3 regions of the Kribbella sp. NPDC048915 genome follow, and region 1 is predicted to be linked to each of the others. Evidence: riboswitches for the same ligand, from Rfam matches in the RefSeq annotation. Region 1 holds a riboswitch; each other region holds the start of a gene.
The links. Region 1 has a riboswitch for thiamine pyrophosphate ahead of AB0B82_RS14120 (cytosine permease). Riboswitches for the same ligand answer to the same signal wherever they lie in the genome.

Region 2: another riboswitch for thiamine pyrophosphate. It lies ahead of thiS (sulfur carrier protein ThiS); the one in region 1 lies ahead of AB0B82_RS14120 (cytosine permease).
Region 3: another riboswitch for thiamine pyrophosphate. It lies ahead of thiC (phosphomethylpyrimidine synthase ThiC); the one in region 1 lies ahead of AB0B82_RS14120 (cytosine permease).

Annotation. Positions count from the first base shown of each region.
Region 1 covers NZ_JBEZFT010000021.1:53,398-60,254, forward strand. The annotation lists gene AB0B82_RS14090 (ABC transporter substrate-binding protein) at 1-799, opposite strand, end outside; gene AB0B82_RS14095 (flavin reductase family protein) at 792-1,334, opposite strand; gene AB0B82_RS14100 (putative leader peptide) at 1,518-1,589, opposite strand; gene AB0B82_RS14105 (sigma-70 family RNA polymerase sigma factor) at 1,734-2,225, shown strand; gene AB0B82_RS14110 (methylated-DNA--[protein]-cysteine S-methyltransferase) at 2,218-2,784, shown strand; gene AB0B82_RS14115 (class I SAM-dependent methyltransferase) at 2,887-3,570, opposite strand; gene AB0B82_RS14120 (cytosine permease) at 3,786-5,129, opposite strand; TPP riboswitch at 5,124-5,241, opposite strand; gene AB0B82_RS14125 (alpha/beta hydrolase) at 5,257-5,916, opposite strand; gene AB0B82_RS14130 (hypothetical protein) at 5,913-6,737, opposite strand; gene AB0B82_RS14135 (DUF3152 domain-containing protein) at 6,766-6,857, opposite strand, start outside.
Region 2 covers NZ_JBEZFT010000018.1:24,882-31,738, reverse strand. The annotation lists gene AB0B82_RS12570 (serine hydrolase) at 1-82, shown strand, start outside; gene AB0B82_RS12565 (RidA family protein) at 118-513, opposite strand; gene AB0B82_RS12560 (DUF6807 family protein) at 595-2,457, shown strand; gene AB0B82_RS12555 (thiazole synthase) at 3,266-4,039, opposite strand; gene thiS (sulfur carrier protein ThiS) at 4,042-4,245, opposite strand; TPP riboswitch at 4,236-4,344, opposite strand; gene AB0B82_RS12545 (DUF5937 family protein) at 4,361-5,302, opposite strand; gene AB0B82_RS12540 (pyridoxamine 5'-phosphate oxidase family protein) at 5,444-5,779, shown strand; gene AB0B82_RS12535 (YceI family protein) at 5,841-6,335, shown strand; gene AB0B82_RS12530 (G5 domain-containing protein) at 6,342-6,857, opposite strand, start outside.
Region 3 covers NZ_JBEZFT010000031.1:51,787-58,643, reverse strand. The annotation lists gene AB0B82_RS18125 (inorganic phosphate transporter) at 1-913, shown strand, start outside; gene AB0B82_RS18120 (hypothetical protein) at 917-1,441, opposite strand; gene AB0B82_RS18115 (lysophospholipid acyltransferase family protein) at 1,557-2,321, opposite strand; TPP riboswitch at 2,361-2,498, shown strand; gene thiC (phosphomethylpyrimidine synthase ThiC) at 2,489-4,111, shown strand; gene AB0B82_RS18105 (transposase) at 4,252-4,851, shown strand; gene AB0B82_RS18100 (hypothetical protein) at 4,848-5,402, shown strand; gene AB0B82_RS18095 (RDD family protein) at 5,406-5,996, opposite strand; gene AB0B82_RS18090 (RDD family protein) at 6,103-6,822, opposite strand.

The sequences.
Region 1 (6,857 bases):
GGTGCTTGTCGATCCAGTCCTGCGCGACGCCCCAGGCGGCGACGTACGCGCGGATCGCGGCCGCCTTGCCCGCGTCCTCCAGCGACTCCTGCGCCACGTACAGGTGGCCGGCGTCGTCGCGAATGCCGTGCGGGATCGTCGACGCGCCGTCCTTGCCGTACTTGGTCAGGTAACGCTTGACCTGGACGCCGCCGATCGGCGCGACGTCGACCTGCTTGGCAGACAGGGCGTTCGAGTACACGTCACCGGTACTCGGCAGCTCGACCAGCTTGACGTCCTCCTTGGTCAGACCAACCTTCTTCAGCACCTTGAGGACGAGGGCGCCCTGGGCCTGACCGGGACTGAACGCGATCTTCTTGCCGCGCAGGTCCTCGAGCTTCTTGACCTCGACGCCCGGCGCCACGCCGAGCTGGTAGATCGGGTGGTTCAGCGGGTCCTGGCGGAACTTCGAGGCGACGATCTTGACCTTCAGGCCGGTCCAGGTCGCGTGGATCGGCGGGATCTCGGCCACCGAGCCGACGTCGAGCGCGCGGGCCCGGAACGCCTCGGTGGTCTGCGGTCCGCCGCTCAGGTTCGCGAACTGGACGAACTTCGAGACCTTGTCGAGCTGACCGGACAGCTTGAGCGCGACTTCCGTGGCGGGATCACCGACCACGATCTTCGTACCGTCCGGGACGGTCGTCGGCAGGTCCGCGTCGAGCGCGAGCTTCGCGCCGCCGTCGGCGGCCGCGTTGCTGCCGCAGCCCGCGACGACGGCGAGCAGGGCGAGGGCGGAAAGGAGACGTGTTCTTCTAAACATGGTGGGCTTTCGCGTAGCGGCCGTCGTGGTAGAGCAGCGGGTCGTGCTCACGGCGTTCGGTGTGGGTGGCCAGGCGGGCGACGACCAGGTAGTGGTCGCCGACGGCGAAGCGGTGCGCGATCTGCGCCCGCAGGAAACTCGGCGAGTCGTCCAGCACGGGTTCGCCGGTCGCCAGCCGCGACCAGCGGGTCGGTTCGGCGAACCGGTCGATCCCGCTGGTGGCGAACCGGCCGGCGATCGCGTGCTGGTCGTCGGCGAGGAAGTTGATCACGACGCTGCCCGCCGTACTCACGGTCGGCCAGCTGGACGCGCTGGTGGCGATCGCGAACGAGACGAGCGGCGGCAGCAGGCTGATCGACACCAGTGAGGTGGCGGTGAATCCGACGGGGCCGTGGCCGGCGTCTGCGGTGATCACCACGACGCCGGCGGCGTGGCGACGGAACACGGACTTGTAAACCTCGGCGTCCACGACCCGCTCTTCGGCTCGGTCGGGGACCACGGACAGGGCAGGACGATGTACGGCAGGTACAGACATGTCTCTCCCTCGGAACGGGGCAGGGACCACAGGTGACGTGAGACGAGGCGTCCCCGATGCGCTCAGGCGTGCTCGGCCGGACCGTGCGCAGCGGTGCACAGGGCTGAGGCTCGAGCGGCGGGGGCCTGTCTCAGGGCCGCGTGCTGACACGCGGGCGGTGGCGACTGGGCGCTTGAGGACGCGTCACCGACAGGTGGCGCTCGCCGTCCGCAGCAGATCGATGACGCGACGGCGGGTGAGGTGTGTCGTCGTCATGTCAGCTACTTTCTCATTAAAGTCGACTGACTAACTAGACAATCTCGCCATCCGGGACGGCGGTCCGAAACCATCCGACCGGTGGGACGACACGCCGCCGGGTTGCCCTCACATCCACGGTCACTCGTGCGTTCTACTGGCGTGATGGCTCGGGAGAAGGTCGGATTGCCGCCGTTCCAGGCGTTGATCGACGCGCACTGGCGAGACGTCGCCCGGCTGGCGCGCGCGATGGCCGGGCAGGACGGCGACGACGTCGCGCAGCGCGCCTGGGAGAAGGCGTACGCGGCGTACCCCACGCTGACGTCGGCGAAGAACCTGCGCAGCTGGCTGCTCACCATCACCGCCCGCTGCGCGACCGACGTCCACCGGGCCCGGAAACCGCAGAGCCCGCTGGACGAGGCGCCGCCGATCGCGGTCGACGGACCCGACGCCGCCACCTGGCCGGACCCCGACCTGTGGCGGGCGGTCAACGAACTCCCGGAGCGGCAACGCTTCGCGATCACGCTCAAGTACGTCGGCGACCTGGACCACCACGGCGTGGCCGCCGCCCTGGACACCACGCCCGCCGCGTCGCGCCGGCTCGTCAGCGACGCGCTGGCGACCCTGCGCACCAAACTCGGAGCACACGATGACTGACCTCGAAGGCCGGCTGGCCCGGCTCGACACCCCAGACCTGAAACCGCCTGTCCTACCGGATGCCGATGTCGCCTATGTCTTGCACGACACGCCGATCGGCACGATGCTGCTCGCGGTTGCCGGCGGGCGCGTGGTCGCGAGTTCGTTCGACGACGAGGAGACGATGACCGCCCGGCTCGCGCGGGCGGTTTCCCCGCGGGTTCTGCGGCAGGCTCGCCCGCTGGACGACGTACGACGGCAACTCGACGAGTACCTGGCCGGGCGTCGCCGTACGTTCGACCTCGACGTCGACCTCACGCTCGCGACACCGTTCCAGCGACTCGTGCTCAACGATTTGCCGGTGCGGACGCAGTACGGCGCGACCACGACGTACGGCGCTGTCGCCCACGACATCGCCAAACCGAAGGCGGCCCGCGCGGTCGGGACCGCACTAGGGTCGAACCCGGTCTGCGTCGTGCTGCCGTGCCACCGGGTGATCGGCGCGAACGGCGCGCTCACCGGGTACGCCGGCGGGCTCGACGCGAAGCGATTCTTGCTGAATCTCGAAGCAAAAAGCTGAGTTTTCCAGAATAGTGCGGAATGGATTTACACTCGGAATGGAAAGGAGCAGATCCCCAATGTGGAGTGGGGATCTGCTCCTTCTTGACTTCTACTTGACGGGTCAGGAAGTTGCCGGTTGGTGGATCTCCAGGATCAGCCGCCGGCGCCCGCCCCAGTCGCGTTTGTAGACCATATAGTCGTCGATTCCGGCCGCCGCACACAGCCGCCCGTAGCTGATCTCGTCGTGGATGAAGTGCACGCTGCTGCGGTCGTCGTCGTGCTCGGTCGTGACGATCCGGTGCTCCGGCCCCTGGCGCATCCCGTTCGCGATCTCGGCCGCCGTCGCCGGCCCCCACACCGGCCCCTCGATGATCGCGATCCCGCCCGGCTTCAGCACCCGCGAGATCTCGCAGATCGTCGAGATCTGCTCGTCCTCCGCGAACAACTCGTGGAACGCCGTCCACAGGCAGATCACCGCGTCGAACGAGTCCCACTTGTACGGCAGATCGGTCATCGACCCGATCGCCCAGTCGATCGCCAACTCCTCCTCGGCCGCCTTCGCCCGCCCTGCCTCGATCAGGTTCGGCGAGATGTCCAGCGCCCGCACCACCTTGCCCGCCCGCCGCAACGGCACCGCGATCCGTCCGTACCCGCAGCACAGGTCGAGCACGGATTCGCGCCCCTCCAGCAGCTCCTCGACCGCCTTCACGATCAGGGCGTCCCGCTCCGGCGTAGTACGCGCGGCAAGTCCGTCGGCACCGAGCTCGGCATACTCGGCCCGGCTACGCAGTGCGGAATTCAGCATGGCGCAAGTATTCCGGTTACTCCGGGTCAGTTGTCCAGCGGCTGTCACGTGCTGAGAACGGGTCGCGGTGCCGCTCGTTCGAGACCGTGACCACGCATCGGGGGTCTGAACACCAAATGGGGACCTCGAACAGCAAATAACCTGTTCAAACTCACCACAAGGCAAGTACCCCCCAGACACCTGGCGGGCAGCGCCAACCCCCCGACGCCCGCTCGTCACCTTCCGACTTGGTTGTCCACGGCGGTACGGCGGCCGACTCGGCCCAGGAGTACGGCGGCCAGCATGGAGATGATGATGCAGGTGTAGGTGGCGCCCAGCCAGGTGGGGACGGGGTGGCTGGCGAACAGGATTTGCTGGAGCTTGGTCCAGAACGTGGACCAGCCGGCCACGGTGCCCGGGTTCACCAGCTGGTACGCGACGAACCCGATCAGCCACGCGACAGCGGGTTGCCAGCGGAACTTCGCCGTACTGGACACGTCCCACTGCATCTTGCTCACCACGAAGAAGTCGGCGATCGCCACCGCGAACAGCGGTACGAAGACGGATCCGATCAGGTACAGGAACTGGGTGTAGTTCCCGAGGTTGATCGACAGCGCGATGCCGGTGGCAACGATACCGATCGCCACGGAGATCCAGCGTCGGTCGATGTGGCCGATCAGGTTGTGGGCGGCCATCGTGGTCGAGTAGACGTTCGCATAGGCCTCGTCGACCTCGTCCACGAGCAGGACGAACAGGGCGATCGCACCGGCGGGCAGCGTGACCAGTGCGGTGATGACGCCTTCACTGTCGGTCCCCAGGGTTGCTACCGCGACCACGCCGAGCGAGAAGTACCCGATGGCAGCCAGGCCGTACCCCAACGCGGACCCGGCGAACGCAGCCTTGTTGGTGCGCGAGTGTCGCGTGTAGTCCGCGGCCAGGGGTGCGAACGACACCACGCCGGCGGCAGCGAGGTCGACGGCGGGCCAGAAGCCGAACACGCCGTCCTGCGGCAGCGGCTGTGCCGGTTTGCTGAGCACCTGCACGAAGAGGTATACCGACGCGATCAGCACCAGCCACACCATGAACTTGCGCAGTACCTTCACGCTGCCGAGCGGACGTACCGCCATGGCGGTCGCGATCGCTCCGGCGAGTACGACGAACAGCCAGCGCCAGCGCTCGCTCGTCACCGCGACAGCGGCCTGCGAGATCACGATGATCTCCATCGTGGCCCAGCCGACGTTCTGCGCGATGTTGAGGACAGTCGGCGCCATGGAACCGCGGCGCCCGAACAGCCCGCGCAGGCAAGCCATGGCGGGCGCACCGGTCTGCGAACCGAAGACCGCTGCACCACCGAGCACCAGCGCCCCGATGCCGCAGCCGACGAGCACCGCGAGTAGTCCCTGCCACAGCGAACCGGTGTACGCCGCGACGAGCGCACCGGTGACCGGGCCGAACAGTGAGATGCCGAAGTTGCCCCACAGCGTGAACTGGTCGAAGAACCCCAGCGTGCGCGGGGTGTCCGTGGTGAGGACCAGCGGCGCCTCGGTGCTACTGGCAGGACGAACAGCTGTATCGGTCATGAGTGACCCCACTCCCTACGCCGGCATTACCCGGTCAGGTTCAGGCGGTCGGCGACCCTGCTGTCGCCCTCTCAGCCCGCGCATCTCGGTGCGAGCTCCCGCTGGTTGACACAGAGAGTTTAACGCGTCAGATATCTTCCGGCAGCGCGGCGGCTCGTTCTATCAGCGCGGCGAGCTCCGGACCGTTCGTGACGACGGGCATGTGCGCGCCGGTGTCGAGTGTGCGGGCCTCGCCGCGGCACAGTGCGGAGAGCCGCTCCAGCCACTCCGCCGTACACAGCAGGTCGTGCTTGCCGCGGACCAGCACCACCGGCGCCCGCACGTACGGCATGCTGGCGGCGAGGTCGTGCACACGGGACGCCTCACCGGCGCGGGCGATCGACGGCAGCGTGGTCCGGGCGTACTGCGGGCTGATCCGGACCAGCTTCGGTACGTCGGGAATCGCTGAGCCGACGAGCCGCACCGCGCGGTCGACCCAGCTCGACATCCGCGCGTCACCGGTCGGTGCGGCCAGGACCAGCGCGTGCGCCAACTCCGGGTACCGGACCGCTGTCTCGACGACGATCTGGCAGCTCGCCGAGTGGCCGACCAGCACAGACCGCCCGCGGATCTTCTCCGCCAGTGCGACCGCGAGCGCCCGCGGGTGCAGGTCCTCACGTGCGCCGGCGGGTTCGCCGTACCCGGGCAGAGTCACCACGTGGTACGGCGTGGTGAGGTGCTCGACGGTCCGCGCGTACGACTCCGGTCCGAGGCCCAGGCCGGGCACGAGCACGATCGGAACGCTCACTCCCACGGAGCCTTGGCCGGAGCGTCCCGAACGACCGGATTGGGTACGTCGGGCTTCAGCTCGCGGTACCCGAGGAACAGACCGGCCGCGAGGATCAGCAGACCGGCGCCGCCCCAGCCGTACGCCGTGGGCAGTCGATGGACCGCACCGTCGTTGCCGCCGAGACCTGTGGACAACACCATGAACAGCCAGACGACGATCAGCACCGCCGCCACCGCTACCAGGAGCAGTCCGGTGAGCTCTGCGGGGTCGGGGCGCCGGTTTGCCTTCAGCCGGGCGAGTACGTCGCGGATCCACATCACCAGCGCCGCCGTGCCGACCACCAGGAGCAGGAGCTGCCCGATGGCGTCCAGCACATCAGTACGGAGCGGGTGGTTCAGCGGCGAGCCGGGTGCCTGCGAGATCTCCCGCAGCGCCACTCGCTGCACGGAAACGACCAGCAGGCCGTAGATCGCTGCTACGAACGTGGCCAGGCCGACAACGCGTGCGGCGCGCGGATCACGCGGCGGGACGTCACGGCCGTACGTCGGGAGCTGGTGCGGCTGCGGGTTCGACGGTGCGCCGTACGGGGTGCCAGGGCGGTACGCGGGCGGCTGCTGGTACGCCGAGTTCCCCGGCGCCGGGGGCGGGCCGCCGTACCCGGGATGACTGCTGTACGGCTGAGGAGGCGCGTAGTGCGTCTGCTCGGTGCGCACGGGCGGGCGCGCGTACGTCCCGCCGCCGTAGGGCGTGGGCGGCGCGTAGTGGTGTTCTTCTTCGGTGGGGGTCTGCTGCTCGGGCTCGTTGCCGCGGCCGTACGTCGGGAAGTCCTGTGACGACATCGCTGCTCCTCCCGTCGTACCCAGTTTCTCAGGTCGCCTTGATCGTCGGCCAGGCGTTCGGCAGGCAGCCGGCCAGCCCCTTCGTCTGCTGCATCATCACCGGCGCGGGGGTCTTCGCGG
Region 2 (6,857 bases), on a different contig from region 1:
GGCGCGTGGTGACTTCCGCCAGCCCCGCGTCGACGCCGCGATCGGCGAGGCGGCGCGGGTGGCGGTCGATCTGTTGCGTTAGGACTTCCGGCCTTCGCCGGGCGGCCGGCGTCGGGCTCAGGCCGGCTGGATGACGGCGTAGGCCTCGATCTCGAGCAGGGCGTCGGGGCTGAACAGGGCGCCGACCTGCACCGCCGTACTCGCGGGCTTCGGCCCCGGGATGTACCGGTCGCGCACCGTCCGGACCGCCGGCAGGTGGCCGATGTCGGTGACGAAGTACGTCAGCTTCACGACGTCCGCGAACGTCGCGCCGGCGGTCGCCAGGCAGCGCTCCAGGTTCGCGAACACCTGCTCGGCCTGCGCTCCGGGGTCGCCGAGGCCGACGAATTGCCCGTTCTCGTCCAGTGCGACCTGTCCGGAGATCGCGACCCATTGGCCGGTTCCGGTCACCACGTGGCTGTAGCCGTTGCCCGGTGCAACGCCCGCGACCTGCGGATACTCCAAGTTGCTCACACTTCCTCCGTCCGCTGTGTGCTCCCATCATGCGCGGCCAGAGGGTTGAGAAACCGGTTTCCATCGCGAGAGGATACGGGGGTGGGACGCAGACCGAAGGACACGATCACGATCGCCGACGTCGCGCGGGCGGCGCAGGTGTCGCGCGCGACCGTGTCCCGGGTGATGAACGGCCGGCTCAGTGTCGCACCCGAGATCGTCGCCCGGGTGCGCGCGGCGGCCGAGCGGCTCGACTATCGGCCGAGCGACCTGGCCCGCAGCCTGTCGCTGGGCCGCACGAACATGGTCGCGCTGGTCGTGCCGGACCTCGGCAACCCGCTGTTCCAGCAGATCCTGCGCGGGATCACGAACGCGTCCGCGGCGGCCGGCTACAAGGTGCTGGTGGCCGAGACCGACGAGGACCCCGAGGCCGAGGCGGCGATCGCGATCGAGGCCCGACGGCGCTGCGACGCGCTCGTCATGGTCTCACCGCGGATGGACGAGGAGCGGCTGCGCGAGCTGCTCCCGCAGGTCCAACCCGTCATCCTGGTCAACCGCCAGGGCCCGCCGGAGGTGTCGTCGGTGGTCGTCGACTACGGCCGCGCGGTCCGGATCGTCGTCGACCACCTGGTCGGCCTCGGGCACCGGCGGCTCGCGTTCCTGTCCGGTCCGGCGGCGAGCGCGTCCAACACGTTGCGGATCCGGGCGCTCGACGTCGCGGAGCGGGAGATTCCCGGGCTCGACCTGGTCCGGCTCGAGTGCGGGCGGTCGATCGAGGACGGGTACGCCGCCGTGGAACGGGTGCTCGACGCGCAGGTCACCGCGGTGGTCGCGTTCAACGATCTGGTCGCGTTCGGGTTGCTGGCGCGGCTCAACGAGGTCGGGGTCGCCGTACCGGCAGATCTGTCGGTGACCGGGATGGACGACATCGGCCTGGCGCGTTTCGCCGTACCGTCGCTGACCACTGTGCGCGCGCCGCAACGGGATCTGGGCGAGTTGGCGTGGCAGCGATTGCATGCGGCGATCGCGGGATCGGCCGACGCGGCGGACGACGTACCAGAGCTGCGGCTGGCAGTGCGGGCGAGTACCGGCCCGGTGCCGCGGGAGCAGCGACTGGCCGCGGAGGCACCGGCCGCCGGGATCGCGTGGCAGCAACAGGGCGACATCTTCGCGCTCGGGAGCTCGGCCGGACTGCTCGCACGGTACGAATTTGGGCAGCGGATGCCGCAGGTGCACGCCCCGCGGCCGTACCTGCATCCCGTCCGGACGCTCGGCGGCCATCCGTTGACCGAGGTCAACCCGGGCGACCATCGGCATCACTACGGGCTCTCACTGTCGGTCGCGCTCGTCAACGGGACGTCGTACTGGGGCGGCCGGACGTACGTCCGCGATCAAGGCCCGATGCTGCTGCGGAACCACGGCCAGCAACGCAGCCGCGGGGTGACGGTCAAGGACCGCGAACTCGTCGACGACATCACCTGGTACGACGCCCAGGGCCGGCCCCACCTGATCGAGAAGCGCCGCCTCGTCGGCGATCTGGCGTTCGGCGGCTGGCGTCTGGACTGGCAGAGCACGCTCACCGCGCGGTACGGCCCGATCCAGATCGACAGCCCGGCCACCTGCGGCCGCGAGGGCGCGGCGTACGGCGGGATCTTCTGGCGACTGCCGTCCGCGCCGACGACAATCCTGAGCGCTTCCGGCAGTGGTCTGTCGGCAGCCTTCGGGTCCCGCAGCCCATGGCTTGCCTTCGTGCAGGACGACGTCAGCCTGCTGTTGCTGCAGCCCGATCAGATCCGGCCGTGGTTTCTGCGGTCGGAGGAGTACATCGGCGCGTGCCCCGCGCTCGCGTGGGACCAGCCGCTGGCGCTCCGGCCCGACGAGGAACTACCGCTGTCACTCACCGCACTTCTCCTCGACCGAACCCTGGACGAGACCGAAGCCAAAACCCTGGCGGGCCGGTTGTAGCGGATGTCCGGCGGCGTAGGCGCGGCCGGTCGTAGGCGTAAGCGCCGGCGGTCGGGTGGAGGCGTTAGAACGTCGGCAGGCCGGTTGTAGCGGTCAACGGGGTCTGCTGACTGATCTAAGGAGGGTTTTCGGCGCCTGGCGGGGCAGAATCCTCCACTGTCGTGCGGAAAACTCTCCTAGGAGCATTTCCGCCGGTGCGCAGTGCAGGCGGTGCAGGTTTGGTGTGAACCCGGCCTACCCTGAGTGACCGAGTCAGCGCCCACGCTGTACGACGGCGATGTACGACGGCGCTGTACGACGGCGCTGCACGAGCGCTACTTCCCGCAGCCGAGCCCTTGACCTCCGATCGGGACCGCGAACACCCATTCGGAACCGTGCACCCCGCGCTGGGACCGTGCACACCCTCCCGGGGGCCCTGCACACCCTCCCGGGCCCTGCACACCCACCCGGGACCTGCATATCCGCCCGGGGCAGTGCACACTCACCGGGGACCCTGCATACCCGCCCGGGGCCGTGCACACCCACCCGGGACCGTGCGCCCCATCCCGGCACCGTGCGCCCCATCCCGGGACCTTGGACAGGCAACAACCTGTCCACACCCACCACAACCTGTTCAAGCCCCCGACTTCATCCCGTACGCCGGCCGACGCGGCCAACCTCATACGAACGGACAACCCCGCCGGGGTTCTCTGCTCGTATACCGACGAAGAACCCCCCAACACGCGGGGTTGTCCCGTCGCGTAGCAGACACGCAACCCACACATCAATCACTGGAGCCGGTTGACCCGTAGCGGACCGGGTATCGGCGTCAGAACGTCGGCAAGCCGGTTGTGGGTGACGAGGCGAGGGCGGACTGCCAGCGCCTCGGCACGCGGCCGGCGAGGCGGGCGTTCCTTCCGGCGCTGACGGCGTCGCGCATCGCGGCGGCCATCAGCGCGGGCTTCTCCGCGCGGGTCACCGGGGTCGCGAGCATCACCGCGTCGCAGCCGAGCTCCATCGCCAGCGCGGCGTCGCTCGCCGTACCGATGCCGGCGTCGACGATCACCGGAACGTTCGCCGCTTCGGCGATCAGCGCGATGTTGTGCGGGTTCCGGATGCCGAGCGCCGAACCGATGGGTGCGGCCAACGGCATCACCGCCGCACACCCTGCCTGCTCCAGCCGGCGGGCCAGGATCGGGTCGTCGTTCGTGTACGGCAGCACGGTGAACCCGTCGGCCACCAGCGCGTCCACGGCGTCGAGCAACTCGACCGGATCGGGGAGCAGCAGATGGTCGTCGGCGACCACTTCGACCTTGATCAGGTCGGTTTGAAGCGCTTCACGTGCCAGTTTCGCGGTCAGCACCGCCTCGGCCGCGGTATGACAGCCGGCCGTGTTCGGCAGCACGTCGATCGAGTGCTTCTTCAGTACGTCGAGAACCGAACCCTCGTGACCGGTCCCGAGCCGGCGCATCGCGACCGTGGTGAGTTGGGTGCCGGAGGCAATCAATGCCTCCTCCATCACCTCGAGGTTCGCCGAGCCGCCGGTTCCCATGATCAGCCGGGAGGTGTACGTCCGCCCGCCGAGCTCCAGTGGGTCGTCCATCGTCAGCCTCCCTGCGTCGCGCTGACGATCTCGACCCGGTCACCCGGTTTGAGCGTGGTCTGCGCCCATTCGGCCTTGGTCAGCACGTTCTGGTTCACCGCGACCGCGATCCCCGTGCTGCGGTCGGAGTACTCCGCGATCAGCTCGGCCACGGATCGGCCAACTGTCCCGTCGGTCGCCGTACCGTTCACCCAGACGGATTCCATCGCTTCCTCCCTACGCCGGAATTACCCGATTCAGGTTCGGCGGTCGGTGACGATCGGTCACCCTCTCAGCCCACTCCCTGAGCTCCCGCGGACACCATCGACTATAGCTGACAGCTCAATCGACAGCGGTGCCGGTGAGGAGGGCCGCGAGCTCGGTCGGGCGGTACAGGACCTGCTTGCCGGTGCGCTGCGGCTCGACCAACCCGGTCCGCCGGAGCAGCTGGAGCTGCTGGCTGACGGCGGACGGGGTGACGTTGAGTTCACCGGCCAGGTCGGTCGTGGTGCGCGGATGCGTGAGCAGTTCGAGGATGTGCGCTCGCGGCGTACCGATCAACTGCGCCAGGTCCTTGCGTGTTGGCGGCTCGGCGACCGACCACAGATTCGCCTGCCCGCGCGGGGGATAGCCGAGCAACGGCTCCGCACCAGGGTCGAACGGGATCACCGCATGCGGCCCGAACAGCGTCGGCTGCAACACCAGCCCGCGCCCGGCGACGTCCTCGACGCGACTCTGCTCGGCCACGCGGTCAACCTTGAGCAGACCGTCTTCGTACGTGATCGCCGGACCGAGCCCGTTGAGCATCGCACCGGTGCCGTGCTGGGTGAGTATGTGCCCGCGGTAGCTGATGTCCGCGGACAGGAGGGTGCGCATGCGGCTCCAGTACGGCGCCATGACGGCGTCCCAGTACTGGCGCATGGCCTCGACGACCTGGTCGATGGTCATCGTCGGAGGCTTGCCGTTGACCGCGGTCATCTGGCGTACGTACGTGTCCTCGTCGACGGCTGCGATCAGATCGAGCTCGTCCGACAGTTGGGTGAGCGGCGAGGACGGGCGCGGCGTGAGGAAGTCCGGGCTGCCCATAGTGTCGTTGACGAGCCAGCGCAGTACGTCCCAGTCGAGATCCTTGAGGTCTGTCTGCACCGCGCGGACCCAGCCGAGTTGCAACGGAAACCGCCCTGGATCCCGCAGCGCCCGGAACGACAACACCATCTCGGCCACCGGCGACACCGCGAACCGAACGTCCGCCAAGTCCTGCGCCGTCAGCCGATAGGTAAGCATGTAGCCGCATCCTAAATCCGGAACTTGTCGGTGGCATCTGAAATCGTCGGGTGCCATGGGATTCCGCACGATGACCTCAGACGAGATGGTGTCGTTCCTGGCTCAGCCGTTGGTGGCCGTGCTGGCCGTCGACGAGCCCGGGTGGGCGCGCCCCATGTGACGCCCGTCTGGTTCCGGTATCTGTCCGGCGAACGACGGTTCCAGGTGATGACGTCCTCCCGCTCGAAGAAGGCGCGCCTGCATCAGGAGGGCTCCGGCCGGCTGTCCGTCTCGATCCAGACCGTCGAAGGCGCCACCGCCAGGTACGTCAACGTGCAGGGTGAGGCGGAGTTGCGTCCCCTGCCCGACGAGGTTCTGCACGCTGTCGTGGACAAGTACCTCCCCGAGGAAGCCCGCGCCGGGTACCTCGCTGCCCCACCCGAGGACGCCGTGTTCGACATCACCTCGCGACGCATCACCACGGGCGTGATCGGCTGACAGTTCGCCGTACTGCCTCGTCGTACCTGACACTTCGCCGTACTGCTCCGTCGTATCCGGTATGACTCAGTACGTACTCGACAGTGCGCGGACACGGATCGGTTTCGTGGCCGCGCACCGTGTCGGCCCGAAGGTGCGCGGTCTGTTCGCCGTGGCCGAGGGCGCGTTCCAGGTGGACAGGACGAACCCGGCGGCGTCGACCGGGTGGTTGAAGGTGCGGATGGACAGCGTCGAGACCGGCGACGCACGACGCGACGCCCAGCTCCGTCAGGAGTTCTTCGGCGTCGCGTCGTACCCCGAGATGTCGTTCGTGGCGACCGGCGTCACCCCAACGGGCGCCGACCGGTTCGAGGTCGCCGGCGACCTCACGATTCGCGGTACGACGCACCCGCTGACCGTCCCCGTCTCCGTAACGGACGCCGGCGACACTCTCCACCTTCAGGCGTCCCGCGCGATCAACCGCCACACCTGGCGCGCCAACTGGAACGCTCTGACCACCGCGCTGGTACGCCCCGCCGTCGAGCTGGACCTGTCGCTGACGGCAACCCGCGCCTGACCCCGCTTACTCGCAGGCGATCCCGTCGTTGTCGGAGTCGAGCCGGTAGATGTCGCGACCGATGACCCTGATCGGACCGCTCACGTACTCCGGCCCGTTCCCACTCCCGCCCGAGCAGTCGACGTCTGTGGCGATCGGCACGCAGCCGGAGTAGTTCGGATCACACCGACCGGACTGCTCCGGCTCATCCACCTTCGTCCCCACCGCCGTCACCTGCGACCGCGGCTCCTTCGCCACCTCCTGCCGCACCAGCTCCTTGTCAGTCTGTACGCCGTCGACGTACGTGACGCGGTACACGAGCCGCCGCGTCCCGTTGACGCCCTTCGTACGGATCTTCTTCTCGCCCTTGGGCAACGAATCGTCGGTGACCGTCTTCTTCTTAAACGCGATCACCTTGTACTCCACGACCTCCTTGGTCGTCGTCACCGGCTTCTGGGTCGCCGGGTTGGTCGGTTGCTCGGTCGCCGTCTTGGTCGGCGTCTGGACCTCGGCAGCCGGCGTCGACGTTGTCGCTGCCGGTGC
Region 3 (6,857 bases), on a different contig from region 1:
CGCGACCTCGGTGTCGACGCGGGCGCTGACGCCGCGGATCGCGCTGCTGATGGCGGCGGTGATGAACTTCCTCGGCGCCTTCCTCGGTACCGAGGTGGCCGACACCGTCGGCAAGGGCATCATCAGCGCGCCCACCGGGCAGCACGGCCTGGTGATCGTGCTGGCCGCGCTGGTCGGCGCCATCACCTGGAACCTGATCACCTGGTACTTCGGCCTGCCCAGCTCGTCGTCGCACGCGCTGATCGGCGGCCTGGTCGGCGCGGGCCTCGCGTCGGCCAGCACGGTGCTCTGGTCGGGGATCCTCGACAAGGTCGTCATCCCGATGGTGCTGTCGCCCGCGATCGGGTTCCTCGGCGCGTTCCTGCTGATGACCGCGATCCTGTGGATCTTCCGCAACAGCAACCCCGGCCGGACCACCCGCGGCTTCCGGCTGGCGCAGTCGCTGTCGGCGGCCGCGATGGCGCTCGGGCACGGTCTGCAGGACGCCCAGAAGACGATGGGCGTGATCTTCCTGGCGCTGCTCACCACCGGCCACGTGAGCCCGGACGACGGCATCCCGATCTGGGTCAAGCTGAGCGCCGCGACGGCGATCTCGCTCGGGACGTACTCCGGCGGCTGGCGGATCATGCGTACCCTCGGCCGGCGGATCATCCACCTGGACCCGGCCCGCGGGTTCGCGTCCGAGGCGATTGCCGCCGGTGTGCTGTACGTGATGGCCATCGGGCTGCACGCGCCCGTCTCGACCACCCACACGATCACGTCCGCGGTGATGGGCTCCGGCGCCACCAAGCGGCTGTCCGCGGTCCGCTGGGGGGTCGCCAAGGGCATCGTGATGGCGTGGGTGCTGACCATCCCCGCCGCCGGTGTGGTCGCGGCCGGGGTCTACGGCCTCGCCCACCTCGTCCTCGAGTAGGCCTCAGCGGTTCCAGCGGCGGACGGCCTTCGCCACATCCTTGGAGCGGATCGAGCCCAGGTTGTACTCCCAGGCAGCCAGCAGACGGTCACCGAGGACCTCCGCGTCCAGGTACGAGCGCGGCCGCACCGCGACCGCCCAGGTGGCGGCGGCCGCGTGGCCTTGTTGGTGCAGCAGGTGGTCGACGGTCGCCTCGATCCGTTCCACCCGGCCGTCGTCGAGGCCGTCCGTGGCCCATTCCTGCAGGATGCGCGGGTCGTCGGCCGTCATCCGGGCCAGATAGGTCAGCGGTCCGCGCCAGAAACCCTTCCGACCGATGCTGTCCAGCGTCTCGAGCGGGAACCACCCGTTCTGGTTCCGGCGCCCGTTGACCGCGGACTCGATTTCGCGGGCCCGGTCCTCCGGCAGCCCCCGGGTCGCCCAGTCGACGAAGAACGCGCCGGCATCCGGGATGTGCTCGGCCACGTGCGGGGCCGGTGTCAGCGCCCCCGGGTCGAACAGATGCAGCTCTTCCGGTGTATCGAACAAAACCTTCCCTGCCCGTTCGTGTCCACGGGCCGCCGGAGCGGACCCGTTGCACAGGGACCCCCCAGGTTCCTGCTTCGTCAACGAGTGCCTTAGTACCGTCCCCGCACCCTCAGGGTCAAGCCGTTCCGCCCGTCGACTTCCGCCGTTCGGCGCGCTGGACCATTTCCTCGCGGTCCAGTCGCTCGGCCGCGGCCGGGGTCGGCGCGCTGCCGCCGTACGCCGCCGGCAGCCACCACGCGCCGGCCGGTTGCTCCGGGTACCCGCGGATCGCCTCGTCGAGCATCCCGGCCATCGTGGACCGCAGTCGCGCCGTTGCCTCGGCCGGGTCGTCGTCGCGGGTCACCGTCAGCGGCGCGCCGATGCTGATCGAGATCGGCCGGTGCCGGGTGAAATCGCGCGGGTGGTCCTTGGTGAACATCCGCTGCGTGCCCCACAGGATCATCGGCAGCACCGGTACGCCGGCCTCCGCCGCCATCCGGACCGTGCCGGTCTTGAACTCCTTGAGCTCGAACGGCCGGCTGATCGTCGCCTCCGGGAACACGCCGACCAGTTCCCCGTCGGCCAGGTACCGGATCGCCTGCTGGTACGACGCGGCGCCGGCCTCCCGATCCACCGGGATGTGATGCATGCCGCGCATCAGCGGCCCGGAGACGCGGTTGCGGAACAGCACCTCCTTGGCCATGAACCGGGTCAACCGCTTCGCGGGCAGGGCGCCGTACCCGGCCAGGATGAAGTCCACGTAGCTGATGTGGTTGATCGCGATCAGCGCACCGCCGGTGCGCGGGACATGCTCGGTCCCGGTGCGGCGGATCTTGAGGTCCAGCACCGTGAAGGCGGTCTTCGCGAAGGCGATGACCGGCGGATAGACGAGGTCGCGCATCCCTAGACGTTACAGGTTCGTCTAGGGTGTCGGGTGACAACTGGAGATCGCGGGAGCTCGCGCCGAAGTGGGCTGAGAGGGCGGCTGGCCCAGTGCATCGACACTGGTTCGCCGGCGCCGCCGACCGCCGAACCTGTCCGGGTAATTCCGGCGTAGGGAGCAGCAACATGACGAATGTCAGTACGATCCGTCCGGCCGTCACCACGGGCCCGATCTCGGGCTCGGAGAAGATCTATCGCGGTGAGCTGCGGGTACCGGCACGCCGCGTGCAGCTGACCAACGGCGAGCACTTCGACCTCTACGACACGTCGGGTCCGTACACCGACGCGGCCGCGGAGATCGACGTCCAGGCCGGTCTGCCCGCGCTGCGGCGCGAGTGGATCGCCGGGCGGGAGCCGCGGACCCAGCTCGGGTACGCCCGGGCCGGCGTGATCACCGAGGAAATGAGGTACGTCGCCGAGCGGGAGGGACTCGATCCGGAGTTCGTCCGGGCCGAGGTGGCGCGCGGCCGGGCCGTGATCCCGGCGAACCGCAACCACCCGGAGAGCGAGCCGATGATCATCGGCAAGAAGTTCCTGGTGAAGGTGAACGCGAACATCGGCAACTCCGCCGTCACCAGCTCGATCGAGGAAGAGGTCGAGAAGCTCGTCTGGGCGACCCGCTGGGGCGCCGACACGGTGATGGACCTGTCCACCGGGAAGAACATCCACGAGACGCGGGAGTGGATCCTGCGGAACTCGCCGGTGCCGATCGGGACGGTACCGCTGTACCAGGCGCTGGAGAAGGTGAAGGGCGATCCGGCCGCGCTGTCGTGGGAGGTGTACCGCGACACCGTGATCGAGCAGTGCGAGCAGGGCGTGGACTACATGACCGTGCACGCGGGCGTCCTGCTGCGGTACGTACCGCTGACCGCGCGACGGGTCACCGGGATCGTCTCGCGCGGTGGGTCGATCATGGCCGCGTGGTGCCTGGCGCACCACCAGGAGTCCTTCCTGTACACGCATTTCGCCGAGCTGTGCGAGATCCTCCGCGAGTACGACGTGACGTTCTCACTGGGCGACGGCCTGCGGCCCGGATCCATTGCCGACGCCAACGACGAGGCGCAGTTCGCCGAGCTGCGGACCCTGGGCGAACTGACCAAGGTCGCCTGGGAACACGACGTCCAGGTGATGATCGAGGGTCCCGGCCACGTACCGATGCACAAGATCGCGGAGAACGTCCGGCTCGAGGAGGAGCTGTGCGGCGAGGCGCCGTTCTACACCTTGGGGCCGTTGGCAACCGATGTGGCACCGGCGTACGACCACATCACGTCCGCGATCGGCGCGGCCCAGATCGGCTGGCTGGGTACGGCGATGCTGTGCTACGTCACGCCGAAGGAACATCTCGGCCTGCCGGACCGCGACGACGTGAAGACGGGCGTGATCACGTACAAGATCGCCGCCCACGCCGCGGATCTGGCGAAGGGCCACCCGGGCGCGCAGGCCTGGGACGACGCGTTGTCGAAGGCACGGTTCGAGTTCCGCTGGGAGGACCAGTTCAACCTCTCGCTGGATCCGGACACGGCCCGGTCCTTCCATGACCAGACGCTGCCGGCCGAGCCCGCCAAGACCGCGCACTTCTGCTCGATGTGCGGGCCGAAGTTCTGCTCGATGCGGATCACCGCCGACATCCGCGCGTACGCCGAGGAGCGCGGCCTGACCTCCGCCGAGGCGATCGAAGCCGGCTTCACGGAGATGTCGGAGACCTTCAAGTCCGCCGACCAGAAGCTGTACCTGCCGATCACGGACTGAGTCCGTGTCCCGTCCGGCCCGGCGGAGCACTCCTCCGGGCCGGATACGGGGAGTGATCGGCTGAACCGCTTCAGGTTGTGGCCTTCACTGAGTGTGAATAAGACTGTAGCCTTAAGGCGTCCGGAAGGAGGTACAGGGCGATGGTCTTCGTTCTCACGGTAGATCAGCGGGGCAGCCGAAGCACGAGCGATCTCGTACCCGAGCTACTGAATTCCCTGAACCGCCGGCCGCGGCGGCCCGGGCTGCTGCGCAAGTTCGAGCGGACCGCCGGCGACGAGGTCCAGGGCGTGCTCTCCGAGCCGCGGCCGGTCGTCGACGTGATCGTCGAACTGCTGCGGTCCGACAGCTGGTACATCGGGCTCGGCGTCGGTACGGTCACCGAGCCGTTGCCGCGCAGCACCCGCGCCGGGAGCGGCGAGGCGTTCGTCTTCGCGCGGGAGGCGGTCACTCGGGCGAAGTTCAGCCCGCACCATCTGAACGTGATCGGTGCGGACAAGCGCAGCGCGGAGCAGGCCGAGACCGTGCTGTGGCTGATGGCGTCCGTACTGCGCCGCCGCAGCGAGCGCGGCTGGGCCGTGGCCGACCTGCTGGCCGAGGGACTGACGAGACGGGAGATCGGCGTGAAACTGGGGATCAGCCAGTCTGCGGTGACACAACGCGCGCAGGCCGCGGGAGTCACCGAAGAGCAGCGCGGACGGGTTCTGGCCGCGGAACTGCTCGCCGGGGGAGTTGCTGCGTGACGGCACTCGTCCTGTCACTGGCCGCCGTCGCACTGGTCCTCGCCGTGCTGGCCTGGATCCCGAAATCGGGCTCCACCCTCCAGATCGTCATCAGCGCCGCCATGCTGGCCTGTCTGGGCACCGTCGGCGTCCTGCTGCTCGTAGGAGACGGCGTGGCCGACTGGGCCGAGCGCTGGTGGAACGTGCTGCTCCTGGTGGCCGGAGCGCTGGCCGTGTCGGGTGGCGGGCCGCTGACGACCTCTGTGATGGCCCTGGCCGACAAGGGCAGCACACGCGCCCAGTCGACGCAGAAGGCCGGTGAGGTACTGCGTGGTGGCGCGCTGATCGGCGCCCTGGAGCGGATGGCGATCTACGCGGCCCTGGTGTCGGGCTGGCCGGAGGGGATCGCTGTGGTGCTGGCGATCAAGGGGCTGGCCAGGTATCCGGAACTCCGTAGTCCTGATCAGCCCGCCTCGGTCACTCCGCAGGCCGTCGCGGAGCGCTTCATCATCGGGACGTTCACCAGCGTGCTGTGGGCCGTGACATGTGCCGGCCTGCTGAAATCACGCTGACCATCACGCAGCAGCGCCGACGTCCTTCACGACGTACGTGTTGATCACCTTGTCGTGCCAGGTCTGGTGCTGCTCGTCCCACAGCGGCCACAGCACGTTCAGAAAGCAGGCGTTGTTGAATACGCCGGCGACGAAATCACGCAGGAACGCGCGTCCGGCGCCGATCGGCTGTGCGGTCTGCATGTCGACCAGGCGGATCTTGAGCACCGACTTGCCCACACTCTGCCCGGTGCGGCCCTGGCGGAACACGCGGTTCCACAGGCCCAGCGCGAGCGTGATCAGAAAACCGAGGACGAAGGCGAGGATCGCCCACGGCTCCGGTTCGTCGTCGGGGTACGTGTTGCCGGACCGCGAGAGGGCGTTCGCGATGAACACGGCGTACCCGATCATCGCCGGGATGCCGCTCACCAACGCGTCGACGAGCGAGGCGCCGACCCGCGCACCCCAGCTCGCCAGCGGCGCGAGTTGCCCGCCGTAGCCATAGCCGTAGCCGGGCGGCGGTGTGTAGATCGGCTGCCCGTACTGCGGCCCGTACTGCGGCCCGTGCTGCGGCCCGTACTGCGGCCCGTGGGGCCCGGAGGGAGGGGTAGTCACGAGGGATCCTTCCTGATTGCCTGGCCCGAGTATCGCGAACCTCGGGAACGCACCGAGCGCCGCGGCCGGATGCGGCCACGGCGCTCGGAGAACGACCAGGCCGCCGTCAGACCTTGACGACGTAGGTGTTGTTGATCTTGTCCGCGAAGGTCTGCTTCTTCGCGTCCCACAGCGGCCACAGGAAGCCGATGTAGCACGAGAGGAAGTCCAGGATGTGCGTGAGGTCGCGCACGATCGTCTTCCCGACGCCCAGCGGTTGGCCGGTGTCGGCGCCGACGAGCTTGATGTTGACGATCTTCTTGCCCCAGGTCTGGCCGGTCTTGGCCTGCTGGATCCACCGGTTGTAGACGAACAGGCCGATACTGACCAGCGACAGGATCAGCCCGATGATCAGCAGCGGGACGTTCTCGTCGTTCTGCGTCAGGGCGTTGCCGAGGCTGGCCGGGATGCCGCAGATGACACCGTCGATGAAGTAGCCCCCGACCCGGAGCGGCCAGGACGCCAGTTCGCCGCCCTGCGCGCCGTTCTGGCCGTACTGTTGCGGGTATCCCGGCTGCTGGCCGTACTGGCCTGGCTGCGGGTACCCCGGCTGCTGGCCGTACGCGCCAGGCTGCCCGTACCCCGGCTGCTGACCGTTACCGGGCTGGCCGTAGCCGGGCTGTTGACCGTAACCAGGCTGCTGACCGTATCCGGGCTGCTGCCCGTAACCAGGCTGCGGCTGGGCGCCGTACCCGGGCTGCTGCCCGTACTGCCCCGGCTGACCGGGCTGAACCGGCTGCTGGGGGTTCTGCGGGCCGTAACCCGGTGGTGGCGTCGGAGTGCTCACGACGATCCTTTCTTGCTGTGTCAATGAGGGGTTTG